DNA from 2 places in the Enterococcus sp. DIV0840 genome. Region 1 is predicted to be linked to the other one. Evidence: a T-box and tRNA genes for the amino acid it is inferred to sense, from the RefSeq annotation. Region 1 holds a T-box; the other holds one or more tRNA genes.
What was found. A T-box is a leader RNA that pairs with one kind of tRNA and senses whether it is charged. The one in region 1 lies ahead of lysS (lysine--tRNA ligase), so its partner is inferred to be a tRNA-Lys.
Positions count from the first base shown of each region.

Region 2: it encodes a tRNA-Lys, which carries the amino acid that the T-box ahead of lysS (lysine--tRNA ligase) is inferred to sense. The anticodon was not compared.

Region 1 covers NZ_CP172876.1:2,700,314-2,703,566, reverse strand. Annotated here, with positions in the region: gene rpoN (RNA polymerase factor sigma-54) at 1-269, shown strand, start outside; gene lysS (lysine--tRNA ligase) at 313-1,770, opposite strand; T-box leader at 1,840-2,089, opposite strand; gene IGL98_RS12905 (GNAT family N-acetyltransferase) at 2,152-2,646, opposite strand; gene IGL98_RS12900 (IS110 family transposase) at 2,913-3,253, opposite strand, start outside.
Region 2 covers NZ_CP172876.1:3,585,558-3,588,810, reverse strand. Annotated here, with positions in the region: rRNA gene IGL98_RS17110 (23S ribosomal RNA) at 1-1,546, shown strand, start outside; rRNA gene rrf (5S ribosomal RNA) at 1,643-1,758, shown strand; tRNA gene IGL98_RS17100 (tRNA-Val) at 1,773-1,845, shown strand; tRNA gene IGL98_RS17095 (tRNA-Lys) at 1,852-1,924, shown strand; tRNA gene IGL98_RS17090 (tRNA-Leu) at 1,937-2,018, shown strand; tRNA gene IGL98_RS17085 (tRNA-Thr) at 2,054-2,126, shown strand; tRNA gene IGL98_RS17080 (tRNA-Gly) at 2,135-2,206, shown strand; tRNA gene IGL98_RS17075 (tRNA-Leu) at 2,222-2,307, shown strand; tRNA gene IGL98_RS17070 (tRNA-Arg) at 2,406-2,479, shown strand; tRNA gene IGL98_RS17065 (tRNA-Pro) at 2,565-2,638, shown strand; gene IGL98_RS17060 (CtsR family transcriptional regulator) at 2,802-3,253, shown strand, end outside.

The sequences.
Region 1 (3,253 bases):
AAACAGAATTTGGTGTTTTTGAGCTTCGTTCCTTTTTTTCTAATGGCTTGTCTAATGAAGCCACAGGGGAAGAAACCTCAACAAATAGCATCAAAAAACAGCTACAAGCTTTAGTTGATAATGAAAATAAAGCAAAACCTCTCTCTGATCAGAAATTGGTAGACCTGTTAAAGGAACAAGAAATCGAAATTTCTCGTCGTACCGTAACCAAGTATCGAGAGGCTTTGGGAATCCCAGCTTCGTCTAAACGAAAGAGATATGATGATTGAATTTAAGTAGCGAAGAAGAGCCGTCAAGAGGACTCTTCTTTTTTTACTTTCTAACCAATGGAAAAAGGACTGTTTCTTTGATTGTATCACTATCCGTAAGAACCATTAATAACCGCTCAATACTAAAACCCCAACCAGATATCGGTGGTAGACCATATTCCATCGCCAATAGATAATCTTCATCCATTTCCATTGATTCTGTATCACCATCCGCTTTTAGTTGGGCTTGTTTTAATAATCTTTCGCGTTGTTCTATCGGATCAACTAATTCAGAATAACCGTTGATAATTTCGGCACCATTTACGATTAATTGGAAGCGGTCAGTTAAGGCTGGATCTTGATCATTAGATCGAGCTAATGGTGATAGATCAATAGGATGCTGAATCAAAAATGTTGGTTTTACAATATGAGGACGGCTGACTTTTTTATAAAGTAAATCAATTAAATTACCCCGACCTAAAGAATGAATATCTTCATGTTTTAAGTGAATCCCTTTTTTTACAATTTCTTCGTATAGCTCTTTTGCTTGTGGAAACTGATCGATATCAATCCCTGTATCCTTCAACAAAAGTTCCCTGAATGAAACGATCGCCCAATCTTCGGCGAAATTGACGGATGACTCACCAATTTTTATCGTTGCTGTATGGAAAACATTCTCTAGTACATGTAAAATCAACTTCCGCATCAACACCATAGAATCTTGGTAATTCCAATAAGCAGCGTACCCTTCAACCATGGTAAATTCTTGTAAATGTTGAGGGCTGATCCCTTCATTTCTAAAACTTTTAGCAAATTCAAAAATCTTAGTGAAACCACCGACAATCAATCGTTTTAAATAAGTCTCCGGTGCAATCCTCAAATTAAGTTCAATATCTAAGGCATTGTGATGTGTATGAAATGGTTTGGCAATCGCTCCCGATGATGTATGTTGGAGAATAGGTGTCTCTACTTCTAGAAAATTTTTAGCTTCTAAAAAATGACGGATTTCTCGAATGAGTTGAATTCGTAAAAGCATTTGTTCTTTAGTTGCTTCTGTCATCAATAAATCCAGATAACGTTGACGATAGCGCGTTTCAGTATCAGTTAAGCCGTGCCACTTCTCTGGAAGTGGACGAAGAGCCTTTCCTAAAAATTGATAGTCTGTTGCCCGTAGTGTTTTTTCTCCCGAATTTGTTGTATACATAGAACCATGCACACCAATGAAATCTCCGATATCAATAGTTGTTCGAAATTGGTTTAAACTCGTTTCACCTAATTCTTGTTCTGTTAGTAAGACTTGAAAACGACTGTTTACATCGGCTAAGTGAACAAAAATCAATTTGCTGAATTTTCGCATAGTGAGAATTCTTCCAGCAACCTTAATGTTTTGAGTTCCATCGTCAAGTGATGCTAATTCTGAGAGTTCATGATTTATTTTGTAGCTTTCGGGATAGATTTCTACCTGTTGTTCTTGTAATTTGTTTCGTTTTTCTTGGCATCTGTTCATTTGTTCGTTTGTCATAATACCATTCACTCTCCTAAAATATTTTGCACAAAAACAAAAAAACTTCCACCGCTCAAGAGAATATCTCTTGAGGGCGAAAGTTTCGTTCATCGCGTTACCACCTCAGTTTATTACTGCATCACTACAGTAACCTCTTCAGGTACAGTTATTTATACCCTATCTCTATAACGGGAGATCCCGTAGCAGTATCATCAACAAAGTGAATCCGTGCTATGCTCAAAGTCTTTTTTCGTTCTGCTGTTTATTGCTTCATCCCACCAACCGAAGCTCTCTTTAAATAATCAAACAAAAGTACTCTTCTTATCAACGCTTTTAAATTTATGCTTGTAAGCATAGTACCATAAGTCTAGGTACAGATTCAAGAGGTAATTAAAATAACTAGGCTTTCCAAACTAAATGTTCAGAAGGTAGTCCATCTTCGATTCCTTGCCAAACAGAAACAAAGTGATATTTTTCTAAAAGATGCTTTGATGCACCGTTTTTTGGATCGATAATGGCATAGATCGTGGTATCTGATAATGTTTCCGATTGCTTTATCAAGTCCAATAATGTCGCAATTATTTGTGTTGCGTAACCTTTGCCCCAGTGTTCGGGCAACAACATATAACCTATCTCTATTTTATTTTCCTCATCCCAAGACAATTTACCAAAACCGATATAGGTTTCTTGGTCAAATATTTTGTAGTAACCTGTCTGGTCATTATGAGCATTATTATAAGCCAAAATCTTTTTGAAATTTTCAACGGCTTCAGTCTCAGGTTCTGCTTTTTCAGTGATATAACGCATGACACGAATATCTTTTGTGAGAAGAGAATAGAGTTGTTGGTCATTTTCTTGATAAAAATCGAATGTTAAATTTTTGTGATTCGTCATTATTTTTTACCTTTCAACAAATAAATATTCTTTTATTATACTTGTTTTTAAATCAAATTAGAAATATAAATATACAGTCGAAATAGCTTAAAAAACTAACCGGAATCTTACTATGAAATTGTTATTATAGAATTGCTTATAAAGAATAATGGTTGAAGTTGAAAGACTAACTATAAGAAGTCAAGTAAAGAATAAAAGAATTAGTCCAAAATTTAATAACAAAAAAGTGCATAACAAATAAGAGAAAGCAAAGGTATTTTTTTGAGTTACATTCGTATTTCGTAAGGTTCGTTCTTTTTGAGAATCGCATGAACGATGTAACATAACTTTCTGGAAACTGCTCCAAGAGCTGTGAGGTGGTGTTTCCCTTCAGAACGTTTCTTTTCGTAGAAGGCTTTAAGAACAGGATCATGTTGTACTGCAATTAAAGCAGCTGAAAATAAGGCTTTTCTAAGATAAGGGGAACCACGTTTACTCATAACGTTATGTGTTGCTTGATATTGACCAGACTGAGAAACAGTCGCGTCTAGACCAGCGTATGCGACTAATTTTGTAGGATTGGAAAATTTACTAATGTCTCCAATTTCCCCAAGAATAGTAGCGCCAT
Region 2 (3,253 bases), 890 kb from region 1:
CCCAGGGTTAGTCGGGACCTAAGCCGAGGCCGAAAGGCGTAGGCGATGGACAACAGGTTGATATTCCTGTACCAGTTGTTTTTGTTTGAGCAATGGAGGGACGCAGGAGGCTAAGAAATGCATGCGACTGGAAGTGCATGTCCAAGCAGTAAGTCTTGAGTAGAGTCAAATGCTTTACTCTATACGGACAAGCTGTGATGGGGAGGGAAATAATAGTACCGAAGTTTCTGATGTCACACTGTCAAGAAAAGCTTCTAGTGAGAAAACAACTGCCCGTACCGTAAACCGACACAGGTAGTCGAGGAGAGTATCCTAAGGTGTGCGAGTGAACTCTCGTTAAGGAACTCGGCAAAATGACCCCGTAACTTCGGGAGAAGGGGTGCTGACTTCGGTCAGCCGCAGTGAATAGGCCCAAGCGACTGTTTATCAAAAACACAGGTCTCTGCAAAATCGAAAGATGAAGTATAGGGGCTGACGCCTGCCCGGTGCTGGAAGGTTAAGAGGATGGGTTAGCTTCGGCGAAGCTCAGAATTGAAGCCCCAGTAAACGGCGGCCGTAACTATAACGGTCCTAAGGTAGCGAAATTCCTTGTCGGGTAAGTTCCGACCCGCACGAAAGGCGTAACGATTTGGGCACTGTCTCAACGAGAGACTCGGTGAAATTTTAGTACCTGTGAAGATGCAGGTTACCCGCGACAGGACGGAAAGACCCCATGGAGCTTTACTGTAGCTTGATATTGAGTGTTTGTACCACATGTACAGGATAGGTAGGAGCCGATGAACCCGGAACGCTAGTTTCGGTGGAGGCGCTGGTGGGATACTACCCTTGTGTTATGAACCCTCTAACCCGCACCACTTATCGTGGTGGGAGACAGTGTCAGGTGGGCAGTTTGACTGGGGCGGTCGCCTCCTAAAGAGTAACGGAGGCGCCCAAAGGTTCCCTCAGAATGGTTGGAAATCATTCGCAGAGTGTAAAGGCAGAAGGGAGCTTGACTGCGAGACTTACAAGTCGAGCAGGGACGAAAGTCGGGCTTAGTGATCCGGTGGTTCCGCATGGAAGGGCCATCGCTCAACGGATAAAAGCTACCCTGGGGATAACAGGCTTATCTCCCCCAAGAGTCCACATCGACGGGGAGGTTTGGCACCTCGATGTCGGCTCGTCGCATCCTGGGGCTGTAGTCGGTCCCAAGGGTTGGGCTGTTCGCCCATTAAAGCGGCACGCGAGCTGGGTTCAGAACGTCGTGAGACAGTTCGGTCCCTATCCGTCGCGGGCGTTGGAAATTTGAGAGGAGCTGTCCTTAGTACGAGAGGACCGGGATGGACTTACCGCTGGTGTACCAGTTGTTCTGCCAAGGGCATTGCTGGGTAGCTATGTAGGGAAGGGATAAACGCTGAAAGCATCTAAGTGTGAAGCCCACCTCAAGATGAGATTTCCCATTTCTTTAAGAAAGTAAGACCCCTGAGAGATGATCAGGTAGATAGGTTGGAAGTGGAAGTGCAGTGATGTACGGAGCGGACCAATACTAATCGGTCGAGGACTTAACCTAAGAAACGAATAAAAAAGTGTTTAACCACGTTTTGATTACGTACTTCAATCCAGTTTTGAGTGAATAATCACTCAACTTAATAGCAACAACACCCAGTGTGGTGGCGATAGCGAGAAGGATACACCTGTTCCCATGCCGAACACAGAAGTTAAGCTTCTTAGCGCCGATTGTAGTGAAGGGTTTCCCTTTGTGAGAGTAGGACGTCGCCACGCTAAAGTGTTGTCTTGGAGGTTTAGCTCAGCTGGGAGAGCACCTGCCTTACAAGCAGGGGGTCGGCGGTTCGATCCCGTCAACCTCCATTTTTTGAGCCGTTAGCTCAGTTGGTAGAGCATCTGACTTTTAATCAGAGGGTCGCAGGTTCGAGCCCTGCACGGCTCATAGGAATATTTTGCGGGTGTGGCGGAATTGGCAGACGCACTAGATTTAGGATCTAGCGCCTTACGGCGTGGGGGTTCAAGTCCCTTCACCCGCATTTTTAGTCTCGTTTTATTACTAGGCGATTATAACGCCGGCTTAGCTCAGTTGGTAGAGCATCTGATTTGTAATCAGAGGGTCGAGGGTTCAAATCCTTTAGCCGGCATCCAGACTGCGGAAATAGCTCAGTGGTAGAGCACCACCTTGCCAAGGTGGGGGTCGCGGGTTCGAACCCCGTTTTCCGCTTAGCCTTTTCAAAACGCCGGGGTGGCGGAACTGGCAGACGCACAGGACTTAAAATCCTGCGGTGAGTGATCACCGTACCGGTTCGATTCCGGTCCTCGGCATTGCTTTGAAACACTATGAATGGCAATTGTAAAATTGACAGAATAGATGTTGAAAGGTACAAAGCAGATGAATATATCTGACTTTGATCCTTGTTTTAGCACCCATAGCTCAACTGGATAGAGTGCTTGACTACGAATCAAGAGGTTAGGGGTTCGACTCCCTTTGGGTGCATAGTTAAAGTGTTTGACTGAGGATTAGAAGGTTCAGAGAATTTAGTTCCTTTTAAGCGTTTAGTCTTTTTTTATTATTATAGCTACGGGAAGTAGCTCAGCTTGGTAGAGCACTTGGTTTGGGACCAAGGGGTCGCAGGTTCGAATCCTGTCTTCCCGATTTAAAGAACAGAGTAATTACTCTGTTCTTTTTTGTTCGATTGAGTAACTAACTATTTCAATATATTTATCTTTTCTTATCAATTTGGGCATTCTTCTTTATTAAACAGTTGAAGTTATGTATAATTAAGGTCAGTATTAGTCAAGGGAAAAGGATGAGTGTGATGAGTAATCAAAATACTTCTGATTTAATAGAAGCATATTTAAAAAAGATTCTTGAAGAAAGCAGTAAAATTGAGATTCGTAGAGCTGAAATGGCTCATTTATTCAATTGTGTTCCCTCCCAGATTAATTATGTTATCAACACACGTTTTACGATTCAACGTGGCTATTCTGTTGAGAGTAAACGTGGCGGCGGTGGTTATATTAGGATCGCCAAAGTTCAAATTTCTGATAGTGATCAATTACTAAAACAAATGGCTCAGTTTACGGGTAATGAGCTTTCAGAAAAAGATGCGCTGATTTTTGTACAAAAATTGTATGAAGAAGACGTAATCACCAAAAGAGAAGGAAATCTGATGTTGTCAGTTCTTGGCAAATCAGTTTTAGGCAAAGCAGGATCGAATGAAGATTATTTACGTGCTCAATTGATGCATTCATTTTTAGAACGTTTGAG